2 regions of the Achromobacter veterisilvae genome follow, and region 1 is predicted to be linked to the other one. Evidence: predicted binding sites of a transcription regulator. Region 1 holds the regulator's gene; the other holds the start of a gene.

Region 1 (7,735 bases):
GCGCATCGGCATAGACACGGAGCGTGACAACTTCATGTCGGCCGAAGATGCGGTATCGTATGGACTGGTGGACAAGGTGATGACCTCCCGCTCGGAAGGCTGACTTCCCCCGGTTGACCCGAACCCGCTGCCACCATGTTTGAGTAAGCGCATGCGCTAGGCTTTTTTCCAGCCTGGCGCATCTTTACCTGAGATACGAAACAAATATGCCTGAAAAAAAGGGATCGGCAGACGCAAAAGTGCTGCATTGCTCGTTTTGCAATAAAAGCCAGCATGAAGTCCGCAAGCTGATCGCGGGTCCGTCGGTATTCATCTGCGATGAATGCATAGATCTGTGCAACGACATCATCCGCGAGGAGGCGCAAGCCACCGCGCGCGCGGCGATTCGTTCCGAACTGCCCACTCCGGCCGAAATCAAGACCTTCCTCGACCAGTACGTCATTGGGCAGAACTCGCCCAAGCGCATGCTGGCGGTGGCGGTCTACAACCATTACAAGCGCATCCGCCACGGCGAGATCAAGGGCGACGAAGTCGAGCTGTCCAAGAGCAACATCATGCTGATCGGCCCCACCGGGTCGGGCAAGACGCTCCTGGCCCAGACGCTGGCGCGCATGCTGAACGTGCCGTTCGTCATGGCCGACGCCACCACGCTGACCGAAGCCGGCTACGTGGGCGAAGACGTCGAAAACATCATCCAGAAGTTGCTGCAGAACTGCAACTACGAAGTGGAAAAGGCGCAGCGCGCCATTATCTACATCGATGAAATCGACAAGATCTCCCGCAAGTCCGACAACCCGTCCATCACCCGCGACGTGTCGGGCGAGGGCGTGCAGCAGGCGCTGCTGAAGCTGATCGAAGGCACGGTGGCCTCGGTGCCGCCGCAGGGCGGGCGCAAGCACCCCAACCAGGACTTCGTCCAGGTGGACACGACCAACATCCTGTTCATCGTCGGCGGCGCCTTCGACGGGCTGGAAAAAGTCATCCGCGACCGTACCGAGAAATCGGGCATCGGCTTCTCGGCCTCGGTGCGCGCCAAGTCCGAGCGCGGCGTGGGCGAGCTGTTCTCCGAAGTCGAACCCGAAGACCTGATCAAGTTCGGCCTGATTCCGGAACTGGTCGGCCGCCTGCCGGTGGTCGCCACGCTGGACGAACTCGACGAGGCGGCCCTGGTGCAGATCCTGACCGAGCCCAAGAACGCCTTGCTCAAGCAGTTCCAGAAGCTGTTCGCCATGGAAGGCGCCGAACTCGACGTGCGGCCCGCCGCCCTGAAGGCGATCGCCCGCAAGGCGCTCAAGCGCAAGACGGGCGCCCGCGGCCTGCGTTCCATCATCGAGCAGGCCTTGCTCGACACCATGTACGACCTGCCTTCCCAGGGCAACGTCAAGCGCGTGGTGCTGGACGAAAACGCCATCGAAGGCGAGGGCAAGCCATTGCTCATCTACGCCGACGAAGCCGCCGCTTCGGACAAGCCGGAGCGCGGGGAAGTCCGCGACGCGGCAGCCTGATATTTCAAAAAAGCCCGTTCCCGTAACGGGTTTTTTTGCCTGGGGGCCATTCCCGAGTGGAAACACGCTTTTCTCGCGGGCGCGACACTCGCATACTGTGAGTGTCCCCCCGGGGGATTTTTTCAGCCTTTGGGTTATCCAGGCGCCGAGATCTTGAATTTTCGGCTATTGTTCCCATAACAGACGTAACCGACGTGGCTGGTCCGGGTATACCCGGGCCACCTGTCCCCGATACGCCGAGTCATACCGAGGAACCTCCTATGTCTGCCAGCCAGACCCTGCCTTCCGACCCGATCGACCTGCCCCTGCTCCCGCTGCGCGACGTCGTGGTGTTTCCGCACATGGTCATCCCGCTGTTCGTCGGCCGTCCGCGCTCCATCCGCGCGCTCGAGGTTGCGATGGAAGCGGGCAAGAGCATCATGCTGGTGGCCCAGAAATCCGCCGGCAAGGATGACCCCACGCCCGAAGACGTCTACGAGATCGGCTGCGTCGCCGGCATCCTGCAGATGCTCAAGCTGCCCGACGGCACCGTCAAGGTGCTGGTCGAGGGCACCCAGCGCGCCCGCATCAACAGCATCGAAGACGCCGATTCGCACTTCACCTGCCAGGTGACGCCGATCGAACCGGACGCCATGCAAGGCTCCGAGACCGAGGCCCTGCGCCGCGCGATCGTCGCCCAGTTCGAACAGTACGTAAAACTGAACAAGAAGATCCCTCCGGAGATCCTGACCTCGCTGGCCGGCATCGACGATGCCGGGCGCCTGGCCGATACGATCGCCGCGCATCTTCCCTTGAAGCTCGAGCAGAAGCAGAAGATGCTCGAGATCGTCGGCACCTCCGAACGCCTCGAAGGCTTGCTCACGCAACTCGAAACCGAAATCGACATCCTCCAGGTCGAGAAGCGGATTCGCGGCCGCGTGAAGAAGCAGATGGAAAAGAGCCAGCGCGACTACTACCTGAATGAGCAGGTCAAGGCCATTCAGAAGGAACTCGGCGAAGGCGAAGAGGGCGCGGACATCGAAGAGCTCGAAAAGAAGATCATCGCCGCCCACATGCCCAAAGAGGCGCGCAAGAAGGCCGATGCCGAGCTCAAGAAGCTCAAGCTCATGTCGCCCATGTCGGCCGAAGCCACCGTGGTGCGCAACTACATCGATACGCTCATCAATCTTCCCTGGAAGAAGAAGAGCAAGATCAACAATTCCATCAGCAACGCGGAAACGGTGCTGGACAACGACCACTATGGCCTGGAAAAGGTCAAGGAACGGATCCTGGAATATCTTGCCGTGCAGCAGCGCGTGGACAAGGTGAAGGCGCCGATCCTCTGCCTGGTCGGCCCTCCCGGCGTGGGCAAGACCTCGCTGGGGCAGTCCATCGCCAAGGCCACGAACCGCAAGTTCGTGCGCATGGCGCTGGGCGGCGTGCGCGACGAAGCCGAGATCCGCGGCCATCGCCGCACCTACATCGGCTCCATGCCCGGCAAGATCGTCCAGAACATGTCGAAGGTCGGCGTGCGCAATCCCCTGTTCCTGCTCGATGAAATCGACAAGCTGGGCATGGATTTCCGCGGCGATCCCTCGTCGGCCCTGCTCGAGGTGCTGGACCCGGAACAGAACCACACGTTCCAGGACCACTACATCGAAGTCGACTTCGACCTGTCCGACGTCATGTTCGTGGCCACCAGCAACACGCTGAACATTCCGCCGGCCCTGCTGGACCGGATGGAAGTGATCCGCCTGTCCGGCTATACCGAGGAAGAGAAGATCCACATCGCCCGCGACCATCTGCTGCCCAAGCTGATGAAGAACAACGGCGTGAAGGATAGCGAGCTGACCGTCGACGACAGCGCCCTGCGCGACATCGTGCGCTACTACACCCGCGAAGCCGGCGTGCGCGCGCTCGAACGCGAAGTGGGCAAGATCTGCCGCAAGGTCATCAAGCAGTTGCTGACCCAGGGCGACCGCGCCAAGGCCGAAGGCAAGACCCTCGAGGTCAAGCCGGTCAACGTGACGGGCGACAACCTGAGCGACTACCTGGGCGTGCGCCGCTACACCTTCGGCATGGCCGAAAAGGAAAACCAGATCGGCCAGGTGACCGGCCTTGCGTGGACGGAAGTCGGCGGCGACCTGCTGACGATCGAAGTCGCGGACATGCCCGGCAAGGGCGTCATCCAACGCACCGGCTCGCTGGGCGACGTGATGAAGGAATCGGTCGAAGCGGCCCGCACGGTGGTGCGCTCGCGCGCCCGCCGCCTGGGCTTTGCCGACAGCGTCTTCGAGAAGCACGACATGCACGTGCACGTGCCGGAAGGCGCGACGCCCAAGGACGGTCCGTCCGCGGGTATCGCGATCACCACGGCCATGGTGTCGGCCCTGTCGCGCATCCCGGTGCGCGCCGACGTCGCCATGACCGGCGAGATCACGCTGCGCGGCGAAGTGCTGCCCATCGGCGGCCTGAAGGAAAAGCTGCTGGCGGCCCATCGCGGCGGCATCAAGACGGTCTTGATCCCGGAAGAAAACGTCAAGGACCTGGCGGAGATTCCGGACAACGTCAAGAACCATCTCGAGATCGTGCCGGTGCGCTGGATCGACAAGGTGCTGGAACTGGCCCTGGAACGCCTGCCCGAGCCCCTGGCCGAGGAAGAAGCGGTCAAGGAACCCCTGGTGGCCAAGCCGGCCGAGCCGGGCTCGACCGATCCGGTGCTCAAGCATTGACCTGACCTTCCGGGCGTCTCCGCAAGGAGCGCCCGGGAGCCATGACCCAAAAAGAAACCCGCCTCGGCGGGTTTCATTTTGCCTGCGCCGGGAAGGGCGGGAGAGGCCCTTAGTGCAGCGCGTGCGTGCGGATCAGGCCCACGGCTATGCCTTCCAGGGCGAAATCCTGGTCGGCGCCCACCACGATGGGCTGGAAGTCCGGGTTTTCGGGCAGGAGTTCGATGTGGCCGTTCTGGCGCTGCAGGCGCTTGACGGTGACGTCATCGCCCAGCCGGGCCACCACGATCTGGCCATTGCGGGCCTCGGAGGCTTTTTTCACGGCGAGCAGGTCGCCTTCCAGGATGCCCGCGTCGCGCATGCTCATGCCGCGCACCTTCAGCAGGTAGTCGGGCGCCTGGGCGAACAGGTTGGGGTCCACGCCGACCTCGCGTTCGACGTGTTCCGCGGCCAATATGGGGCTGCCGGCGGCCACGCGGCCCACCAGCGGCAGCAGCAGTTGCGCCAGGGAGGGCAGGGGCAGCGAGGCTTGCGTGGGCGCCGTGGAGGCGTCTTTCAGGCGGATGCCGCGGGAGGCGCCGGCCGTGAGTTCGATGGCGCCCTTGCGGGCCAGGGCCTTGAGGTGATCTTCCGCCGCGTTGGGGGAACGGAAACCCAGGGCCTGCGCGATTTCGGCGCGCGTCGGCGGAAAGCCGGTGCGCGCGACGGTCTGCCTGATCAGATCCAGGATTTGTTGTTGGCGATCGGTGAGTTTGCTGGCCATGGCGATGATCCGGTGCTAGCGGACTGTACATATATACAGCGCCATTCTGGGGGACGCAGCGCAAAAAAGCAAGTTGCTCCCCGAACTGACCGGCCGGTCGCCTCAAAGCGGCAACCGGCCGGTCAGGATGCCCCGGATCGAGCGCGCCGGGCCAAATCAGACCTTGCCCGGGCGGACCTCGACCAGGCGCCGCGCGTTATTCCGGCTTGATGCCGGCCGTCTCGATGACGCCGCGCCACTTCCGGGTCTCGGATTCGATGTAGTCCTGCAATTCCTCCGGACGCGTGGCCTTGATCGTGATGGCCTTGTCTTCGAGTTTGCGGACGATGTCGGGCATGGCCAGCGTTTTCAGCAAGGCGGAACTCAGCACCGACAGCCGGTCGGCCGGAATGCCGGCCGGGCCCATGACGCTGACCCAGGCGTCCACGCTCATGTTCTTCACGCCCAGCTCCTCGGCGGTGGGCACATCGGGCAGTTCCTTGATGCGCGTCGTGCTGGTGATGGCCAGCGCCCGCACTTTGCCCGATTGCACCAGGCTCAGGGCGGCGGGCAGATTGTCGAACCCGAGGTCGACGTGGCTGCCCATCAGCGCGGTCAACGCCGGGCCGCTGCCCGAAAAGGGAATGTGCTGCATGTTCGAGCCGGTCAGGATCTTGAAGTATTCGCCGGTCATGTGCGGCGACGTGCCGGCCCCGGGGCTGGAGTAGGACAGTTGCCGCTGCTTCGCGTCGGCGATCAGCGCGCCCAGGTCCCGGTATTTCGAATCGGCATTGACCAGCACCAGATTGGTGTAGAAGCCGACCTCGCCGATCATGGTGAAACCCTTGATCGGGTCGAAATTCAGTTCCTTGCGCAGCAACGGGTTGATCACGTTGGTGGCTACGGTGCCCAGGAAGATGGTGTAGCCGTCCGGCTTGGCGTGCGCGACCGTCGAGGCGCCGATGGTGCCGCCCGCGCCCGCCTTGTTCTCGACGACGACGGACTGGCCCAATTCGCGCGACAGGCCCTCGGCCAACACGCGCGCGACGATATCGGTCGAGCCGCCCGGCGGAAACCCGACTACGAAGCGGATGGGCTGGTCCGGAAAGGCCGCGGCGGCGGAGCCGCCCAGCGTGATGGCCAGCGCGCCGGCCGTGGCGGCAATCCAGGTCTTGAATGTCATGATCGATGTTCCTCCTGCTGGCTCGCGTCGCGCAAGTCGTCGATGATTCGCCGCTTGTCGAGTTTGCCTAGTGTGTTTTTTGGAAAAGACTGCACGATGTGGATGATTTTGGGTGTCCGCACGGACCCCAACTGCTGCTTGCCGTAATCAATCAGCGCCTGGGCGCCGACCGAGTCCGGCCGAACTGGAACGACCGCCATTTCGACGCGTTCGCCCCAGTAGTCGTCGGCGACGCCGAACACCACGCATTCGGCGATGTCCGGGTGTCGCGCATAGGCGTTCTCGACGTCGGAGGGATAGACATTGAAGCCGCCGCTAATGATGACGTCCTTGGAGCGGCCTTTGATGAACAGGAACCCGCGCTCGTCGATGTAGCCGATGTCTCCGGTGTGGAACCAGCCGTCTTTCAGGACGGCCGCGGTCTGCTCGGGCATGTTCAGGTAGCCCGACATCAGCAGGTCGCCGCTGGCGATGATTTCGCCCAAGGTGTTCGGGCTGGCGGTGGCGCGGCCGTCTTCGCCGACGACCGCGACCCGCGTCAGGGGGCCGACTCGGCCCGCGCTGCCATGGTTTTCCGGTCGGGAGCCGGTGGCGCCGTCCATCCCCGCGATGATGACCGGCGCTTCCGTCAGGCCATAGGTAACGCCCAGCACGGGGCCGAACGCCGCGATTGCCTGCGACAGCAGCGGGGCCGGGCAGGGCGCGCCGCCATACAGCAGGTTGCGCAGCGTCGGCAGGTGGCGCGGCGCGTCGCGCTGTGCCTGCACCAGCCGCTGGAGCAGGGTGGGAGGCACCCAGGTGGACGTCACCCCGCAGGTGTCCATCAAGGCATGCAGTTGCTCGGCCGTGGCACGGCCGGCGATCACCAGGCAGCCGCCGGCATGCAATACCGGCAGCACGAACGTGCCCGCGCCATGCGTCATCGGCGGCGCCAGCAGGAAGCGTTCCTCGCTGTCGAAGCCATACGCCATGGCCAGCGACGCCACCATGGTGTTGATACAGCGCAGCGACTGCAATACGGCTTTGGGCACGCCCGACGATCCACCCGTGAACTTGATGGCGGCCGTCTCGCCCGGATCCGGATTGGAGCGCGATGGCGACTGGCCCGCGTGTTCACGCACCAGCGCGTCGGTATGGAGCTCGCGGCGCTCGTCGTTGCAGATGCGCGGGCCGTGGTAGGAAGCCAGCAGCGCCTCGTAGGCCGCGTCGTGCAACACGATATCGGGCGCGGCCGTCGCCAGTTGGCGGGCGATGTCCTGTTCGACGACGGTCGGCGTCAGCGGCACCAGCACGCCGCCGCAGGCATAGGTGGCCAATATGCCCAGCAGCATTGCGTGCGAATTGCCGGCCAGCGTGGCGATCACCGGACGAGGCTTGCCCGACAGGCGTTGCAGCGCCGCGGCCAGCGCCAGCGCCTGGCCGCGCAGCGCTTCGTACGTATGGGTGCGGCCGGTGGCCGCATCGATCGCCGCGATGCGATCCGGGTACCGCATGGCGGCATGCAGGAAAAAATCGATAGGCTGCATGCTAGAGCCTGTTGCTGAGCACCGTGACCACGGCCGCCGCATCTTCGTAATGCAGGAACCCGCCGCCGTTT
Region 2 (7,735 bases), 2.2 Mb from region 1:
CAGCGTCCAGGTGGACGGCTGGCTGAGCGTGCCCCGCAGCGAATCCGGGGTCAGCAGGCGGGCAGGCACAGCCGGCAGGGACTCGTTGGCCAGCACCCACGGTTGCGTCGCCGGATCGAAGCCGGGACGCGCCAGCGGCCTCCGGGGCCGCGGGGAAGACGAGGAATCAGACATACGGCTTTTTGAAAAGAAAAAGGCACCCTCGCAGGTGCCTTTTTAACCCGGAAACCCGTGCCGGACGAAAACGCGGGAAGGCGTAAGCGTCCGACACTGGCAGGGCCGTGTACCGATAAGCGATCAAGCCGCCGAGGCTTGCTTGCTGACCAGCTTTTCCTTGATACGCGCCGACTTGCCCGAGCGGTTGCGCAGGTAGTACAGCTTGGCGCGGCGCACGTCGCCGCGGCGCTTGACTTCGATGCCGGCGATTTGCGGCGAGTAAAGCTGGAACGTACGTTCCACGGCTTCGCCCGACGAAATCTTGCGCACGGTGAACGCGGAGTTCAGGCCGCGGTTGCGCTTGGCGATGACAACGCCTTCGAAAGCCTGCACGCGCTTGCGGGTGCCTTCAACGACGTTCACGCTCACGATGACGGTGTCACCGGGAGCAAATTCAGGCTTGGCCACGCCGCCGGTCAGACGGGCGATTTCTTCCTGTTCCAGGATAGCGATAAGGTTCATGAGAACTCCTAGATCATCATGTCGTTGCGGACTGAAACTTTTGCCGTTCGATGTTGTTCACGCGCTGTGGTTTGCACCTAATCGCGTGTGCATGGCCGCCCAGCATGAAGCCGGACCCCGATACATGTGCCGCAAGCAGAGGATGAGATTTGGCAAACCAATGATTCTACACCAAAAATCATGGCAAGCCTCAGGTAACATGAGCCCGGCCCGCCCCGGTTTGGGGTACTCTTCCGTTCTCTGTAACAAACACGTCATACGGCGCGGTTTCCCCTCATGTCGTACTCGTCCCTGATTTTGGTCGTCCTGGCGGCGATGGCCCACGCAACGTGGAATCTGCTCGCCAAGCGCGCGGCCATGGTGGGCGCTCCGTTTGTCTTCGCCTATGGGCTGTGCGCCTCGGTGCTGTATGCGCCGTGGGTCGTCTGGGTGCTGATGCACGACGGCATGAACTGGACCTGGCCCGTGGTCGGCGCCATCCTGACCTCGAGCTTGTTGCATTTGGGCTACAGCCTGTGCCTGCAGCGCGGCTACCAGGTGGCCGACCTGTCGGTGGTCTATCCCATTGCCCGCGGCACCGGCCCCCTGCTCTCCACCACGGGGGCCTTTCTATTGCTGCGCGAACCCGCCACCGGCACCGGCATCGCCGGCATGCTGTGCGTGGTGATCGGCGTGCTGCTCATCGCGACGCAGGGCCGGCTGGCCATCTTCAAGCAGGCGCAGGCCTGGATCGGCGTACGCTGGGGCATGGTGATCGGCCTTTTCATCGCGGCCTATACCGTCGTGGATGCCTATGGCGTGAAGGTACTGCTGATCAGCCCGGTGCTGTTCGACTGGTTCACCTGCGTGACCCGCACGGCCATGATGACCCCCCATATGCTGCACCGCCGGGCCCAGGCCTGGGAATCCATGCGCGGGTATTGGCACCTGGCGCTGGCGGTCGGCCTGTTGTCGCCGCTAGGCTACATCCTGGTGCTGTACGCCTTGCGCAACGGCGCGCCGCTGAGCCTGGTTGCGCCTGCGCGCGAGATGTCCATGATGCTGGGCACCCTGGCGGGCATGTTCCTGCTGCGCGAAAAAGTGGGGCCGGGCCGCTTGGCCGGCTGCCTGTCCATCCTGGTGGGCGTGGTGCTGCTGGGATCCAGCTAAACGCCAGGAATCCGTTCTAGGTTCCAGCTTCGCCCGAACGCCGGGACGGCTCAGAAACCGGCGGCGGCGCCCAGCCACATCAGCCCGGGGATGATGGCGCCCCAGGCCAGCACCATCGCCACGTCGATCAGCATTGCCTTGCGGGTCATGCCTGCCGTTACGGGTTCGGCCGTGGCGTTGCCCAGGCTGCGTTCGCGCGCGGCGGGCGCCGCCGCCAGGCCCGGCGCGAGGGGTGCGGCCGGTGCGGCGGGACGGACCTCGGGCGCCGGCACGGACACCGGAGCCGGCCCCTTGCCAGCCAGCAGGCCCTCTTCGGCCGGCGCGGGCGGGAACGGCCAACGGGCGGGCGTGGAGCCCGGACGCGCGCGCTGGCGAGGCGCGGCGCCGGCCGAGGACGCGTTCCAGGGCAGGGCCAGCCCCGCCAGCCTGGCGCAAGCGGCACGGGCGCGGTGCGCCCCGCGGCGCAGCGGGTTCAGCGAGACGGCAAGCTCATCCGACAGGACGGAAATATCAGCGGTGTTCATAGGAACTCCTAGTAAAGACGAACCGGCGCCAAGACACGGCGCCCTGGCCACCCTCCGCGGCGTCAGCCGGCGGTCAATCGAACAACGACAACTGGCCCGCGGCCGCGGCGTGCAACTGGCGCATTCCGCGCCCTCGCGCGCCGCCGGCAACGGGCCGTGCGGCAGGAAAAGGGACCCCTGAAGACGCTTGCGCGCCAACCGGGGATAGGAAATCGGAAGCCGCTCCCGCCGTGCCGGGGGCGCCGGCCGGACGCAGGAAACGGTCGCAGTCCAGGGCCAGGCGGTGCCGGTTCAGCCCGAGCTTGCGCGTGGCCACGGCGAAACGCTGGCGCAGCAGGTCGGCCCAGACGCCGGTTCCGCGCATGCGCGTACCGAAGTTGGGATCGTTGCGCCGCCCGTTGCGCAGGTCTTCGACCCGATGCAGCACGCGCTGGGCCCGGTCGGGAAAATGGACGTTCAGCCAGTCCTCGAACAGGGTCTTGACCTCCCAGGGCAGGCGCAGGACGGTGTAGCTGGCGTAATGCGCGCCCGCCGCCTTGGACTCCTGGAGGATGTGTTCCATGGATTCGTCGTTGATGAACGGAATGACGGGCGCCACCAGCACGCCCACCGGCACGCCCGCGTCCGTCAGGCTGCGCACGGCTTCCAGGCGGCGCCAGGGCGCGGCGGCGCGGGGCTCCAGCGTGCGGGCCATGCCGGCGTCCAGCGTGGTGATGCTCATGTAAACCACTACCAGCTTCTGCTCGGCCAGCGCCGCGAGGAGATCCAGGTCGCGGGCGACCAGCCCGTTCTTCGTCACGATGGTGAGCGGATGCCGGGTTTCCAGCATGAGTTCCAGCAGGCCGCGCGTCAGGCGCCATTCGCGTTCGATGGGCTGGTACGGGTCCGTGGCCGAGCCGATGTTGATGGGCGACGGCTTGTACCCGGGCCGGCCGAGTTCGGCGCGCAGGGCCTGGACGGCATTGGCCTTGGCCACCAGCCGCGTCTCGAAATCCAGCCCGGGAGAGTAGCCCAGGTAGGAATGGGTGGGCCGGGCGTAGCAGTACACGCAGCCGTGCTCGCAGCCCCGGTACGGATTGACGGCGACGTCGAAGGGAATGTCGGGCGAATCATTGCGCGACAGCATCTTGCGGGCCTCTTCCGCGGTGACCGTGGTCTTGGGCGCGGGAGGAGCATGGCGCGTGTCGGGCAGGATCGGGATGACCCTGGGCGCGGTGTCGGAAAAATTATCGGGGACGGAATCTACGAAGTCGGCGGGCAATCCGGAAGCGGACCAGCCGTCGTCGACCTGCACGCGGTCATCGCGCTGAAAGCGATGCCGAACATTAGTAACCGCACCCCGACCGCGCAAGGCGGCGGGGGCGGCAGCCGGGGACCCAGAACCGGCGGGAAAAGAATGATCGGTGCGTGCCATGAAAACTACTGTACAAAAACACAGTGGTTTTGACAAGCACCAAAAGCCTTTTCGTAAGACAACCCCACTTTACCGCAAGACGCGGACGCCGTCCGGACAAATCGGTTTCACCAGGCGATATCGCCTGGAAACCCGCGCCAGTACTAGGTTTGGCAGAAAAACAACAGCAAAATCCGGGCCGGAGATCCGTTGTTCTCCGGCCTCTTTCGGCTTAACGCAGCATGCCCGCCGCCGCGGTCTGGTGCGTGGCCTCGTCGATCAGAATGAAGGCCCCCGTCGCGGGCACGTCGGCATAGCGGTCGACCGCCAGCGAGTCGCGGGTCGTGAACGTCACGCGCCCGATATCGTTCATGCGCAGCGTGCCTTCGGTGTTCTCCACTTCCTGCAGTTCATGGATGTCCCGATGCGACAGCACCGCGCGTATCTTCGCGGACGTCAATCGCGTTCCGGATTTCAGCAGGTACTTGCGCGCCGGATTCAACGCCTGCGCATCGAGCCAGCACAGCTCGGCCTCGAACTCGCGCGCGACCCGCGCGGGCGCGGCCGCGTGCACGATCACGTCGCCGCGCGATACGTCCACGTCGCGGTCCAGCACCAGCGTTATCGAATCGCCCGCCACCGCCTCGTCCAGCGCGCGGTCGAAGGCCCGCACTTCGCGCACCACGGCCGTCACGCCGGACGGCTGCACCGCGACTTCATCGCCCGGGCGCAGCACGCCGCTGGCCACGCGCCCGGCATAACCGCGGAAGTCCTCCTTGCGATCGCCGTCGTGGCGCGCCACCCATTGCACCGGGAAGCGCAGCGGCGCGGTGCGGCCGTCGCTGGCGAGGTCCAGCGATTCCAGCAAGGCCAGCAACGGCTGCCCTTCGTACCATGGCGTCTTCGGCGACAGCGTGACGACGTTGTCGCCGTTCAGCGCGGACAGCGGCAACGCGTCGAAGTGCGCGATGCCGAGCTTGCCGGCCAGCTCGGCATAGGCGTCGCGGATGCGCTCGAACACGGCGCGGTCCCATTCCACCAGGTCCATCTTGTTGACCGCGACCACGATATGGCGGATGCCCAGCAGGCGCGCGATCGTGCTGTGCCGCTTGGTCTGCGGCAGCAGCTTGCCGTCGGCCGCCCGGGTGGCGTCGATCAGGATGACGGCCACGTCCGCGGTCGACGCGCCCGTCACCATGTTGCGCGTGTACTGCTCATGGCCCGGCGCGTCGGCGATGATGAACTTGCGCGAGGGCGTGGAAAAATAGCGGTAGGCCACGTCGATGGTGATGCCCTGCTCGCGCTCGGCCTCCAGGCCGTCGGTCAGCAGCGAGAAGTCGATGCCGTCGCCCGCCACCCGCTTGTGCTTGGCGCGCGAGATCGCGTCCAGTTGGTCGGCGAACACGCCCTTGCTGTCGTACAGCAGGCGGCCGATCAGCGTGGACTTGCCGTCGTCCACGGACCCCGCGGTGATCAGGCGCAGCACGCCCGTATCGGCGCCGGAGAGAAAAGAATCGTTCAGTGCGTTCATGTGCGTCCCTTGCCGCCGGCAGGCGCCGGCGTCTCGTGCGATCAGAAATAGCCTTCCTTCTTGCGGCGCTCCATCGAGGCCTCGGAAGTCTGGTCGTCCATGCGCGTGGCGCCGCGCTCGGTAATGTCGGTCACCGCGGTTTCGGCGATGATGGCCATCGTGTCGGCGGCGTCGGACGCCACCGGGCAGGTGCAGGAGATATCTCCCACCGTGCGGAAGCGCACCTGCAGGCGTTCCACCTGCTCGTCGTCCTGCGGCGGCGTCAGCCGGGTGACGGGCACCAGCAGGCCCTTGCGGCGCACCACGTCGCGCTCATGGCTGTAGTAGATGGAGGGCAGCGCCAGCCGCTCCCGCTGGATGTACTGCCAGACGTCCAGCTCGGTCCAGTTGGATATCGGGAAGACGCGCATGTTCTCGCCCCGGTGCACGCGGGTGTTGAACAGGCTCCACAGCTCGGGACGCTGGGCCTTGGGATCCCATTGGCCGAATTCGTCCCGGAACGAAAAGATGCGCTCTTTGGCGCGCGCCTTCTCCTCGTCGCGCCGCGCGCCGCCGATGCAGGCGTCGAAGCCGAATTCCTCGATCGCCTCCAGCAGCGTCACCGCCTGGGCGGCGTTGCGCGAATCGGTTTCGCGGCGCAGCACCACGCTGCCGCGCGCGATCGAATCCTCGACGCTGCGCACGATCAGGGTTTCGCCCAGTTCGGCCGCGCGCGCGTCGCGGAAGGCGATCACTTCTTCGAAGTTGTGCCCGGTATCGATGTGCATCAGCGGGAACGGGAAGCGGCCCGGGCGGAAGGCCTTCTCGGCCAGGCGCAGCAGCACCACGGAATCCTTGCCGCCCGAAAACAGCAGGACGGGCTTCTCGCTTTCCGCGGCGACCTCGCGCAGGATGAATATCGCTTCCGATTCCAGCCAATCGAGGTGGCTGCGTTGGATCACGGCAGACATGACTACTCCACTAAAACAGATTTCGAATTCATGGCCGGCGTCATTCGGCGCGCGCCACGACAGAGATGACCCGGTTGCCCGCATGCAGGCCGCATTCCTTGGAGTCGGAGGACTCCCACCACCAGCGCCCCGCCCTCAGGTCTTCGCCGGGCCGGATCGCGCGCGTACAGGGCTCGCATCCGATGGACGGGTAGCCCTGGTCATGCAAGGGGTTGTACGGAATGCCCAGGGCCCGGATGACGGACCAGACCTCCTCCTCGCTCCATTCGGCCAGGGGGTTGAACTTGTAGAGGCCGAAGGTCTTGTCGTCCTCTTCGAGCGGCAGTTCGCCGCGGGTCGTGGATTGCGCCCGCCGCTGGCCGGTGATCCAGGCGCCGCGCCCCGCCAGCGCGCGCTTGAGCGGCTCGACCTTGCGGATCTGGCAACAGGCCTTGCGCAGGTCCACGCTTTCGTAGAAGGCGTAGGCGCCGTGCTCGGCGACGTGGCGCTCGACCGCCTGGGCATCGGGCCGGTACACGGTCACCTCGCGCCCGTAGCGCTCGCGCACCGCTTCCAGCACGCCCAGCGTCTCGGCATGGAGGCGGCCCGTGTCCAGGGTGAACACTTCCAGGTCCGGGCCGCCGCCATACAGCGCATGCGTCAGCACCATGTCCTCCGCGGCCAGCGACGACGCCAGCGCGGCGTCGGGGTAGCGCCGCTGGATGTCGGCCAGGCGCGCGTTCAGTTCGCGCCAGCGGACCGCAAGGGCCGCGTCGAGTTCGGGGTAAAGATCGGTCGTCGTCATGCCTGCACCGCGAAAATGCGCGCCCGCCGCGGGCGCGCCAAGAGGATTTCGCCGTCGCGCAGGCCCAGCTCCCGGTACAGGGACTCGGGCACCTCGGCCTCCAGAAGCGAAGCGGAGTCCTCCCGGGCGAGTTCCAGGTAGGCGCTGGGGCCGGCCAGGTAGGCGTGCGCCAGGCGCACCGGAATGCCGTCGGCGCCCGCGCGGTAGCGTTCGATGTCGAATTCATGCGGCCGCACGTAGGCGGTGGCGCGCTGGCCCTCGGCCTGCGCCAGCTCGGGCGCCGGCAGCGACAGGCCCGCGCCGCTCCAGACGCCGCGCGTGGCCACGCCCTGCAACTGGTTCACGTCGCCCAGGAAACCGTAGACGAACGGCGTGGCCGGGCCTTCCCAGACCTCGCGCGGCGTGCCCACCTGTTCGATGCGGCCGGCGTTCATCAGCACGACGCGGTCCGACACCTCGAGCGCTTCCTCCTGGTCGTGGGTCACGAACACGCTGGCCACGTGGAGTTCGTCGTGCAGCCGCCGCAGCCAGCGCCGCAGTTCCTTGCGCACCTTGGCGTCCAGCGCGCCGAACGGCTCGTCCAGCAGCAGCACCCGGGGCTCCACAGCCAGGGCGCGCGCCAGGGCGATGCGCTGGCGCTGGCCGCCGGACAGTTGCGCCGGATAGCGGTCCGCCAGCCAGTCCAGTTGCACCAGACCCAGCAGGTCGTGCACCTTGCGCCGGATC

What was found. The regulator LexA, encoded in region 1, represses DNA repair genes until DNA is damaged. The targets are predictions, from matches to a motif close to ACTGTATNNNNATACAGT.
Region 2: WHX56_RS12975 (PA0069 family radical SAM protein) is a predicted target of LexA. The motif match lies at 3,773-3,790, and genes of this name have one in related genera.

Annotation. Positions count from the first base shown of each region.
Region 1 is NZ_CP148753.1:4,989,433-4,997,167, reverse strand. It holds gene clpP (ATP-dependent Clp endopeptidase proteolytic subunit ClpP) at 1-103, shown strand, start outside; gene clpX (ATP-dependent Clp protease ATP-binding subunit ClpX) at 207-1,505, shown strand; gene lon (endopeptidase La) at 1,766-4,216, shown strand; gene lexA (transcriptional repressor LexA) at 4,326-4,976, opposite strand; gene WHX56_RS23085 (Bug family tripartite tricarboxylate transporter substrate binding protein) at 5,173-6,138, opposite strand; gene WHX56_RS23080 (class I adenylate-forming enzyme family protein) at 6,135-7,664, opposite strand; gene WHX56_RS23075 (thiolase family protein) at 7,666-7,735, opposite strand, start outside.
Region 2 is NZ_CP148753.1:2,817,071-2,824,805, reverse strand. It holds gene WHX56_RS12995 (CoA pyrophosphatase) at 1-174, opposite strand, end outside; gene rplS (50S ribosomal protein L19) at 298-678, opposite strand; gene WHX56_RS12985 (DMT family transporter) at 955-1,827, shown strand; gene WHX56_RS12980 (hypothetical protein) at 1,878-2,351, opposite strand; gene WHX56_RS12975 (PA0069 family radical SAM protein) at 2,425-3,765, opposite strand; gene WHX56_RS12970 (sulfate adenylyltransferase subunit 1) at 3,977-5,275, opposite strand; gene cysD (sulfate adenylyltransferase subunit CysD) at 5,317-6,225, opposite strand; gene WHX56_RS12960 (phosphoadenylyl-sulfate reductase) at 6,266-7,009, opposite strand; gene WHX56_RS12955 (sulfate/molybdate ABC transporter ATP-binding protein) at 7,006-7,735, opposite strand, start outside.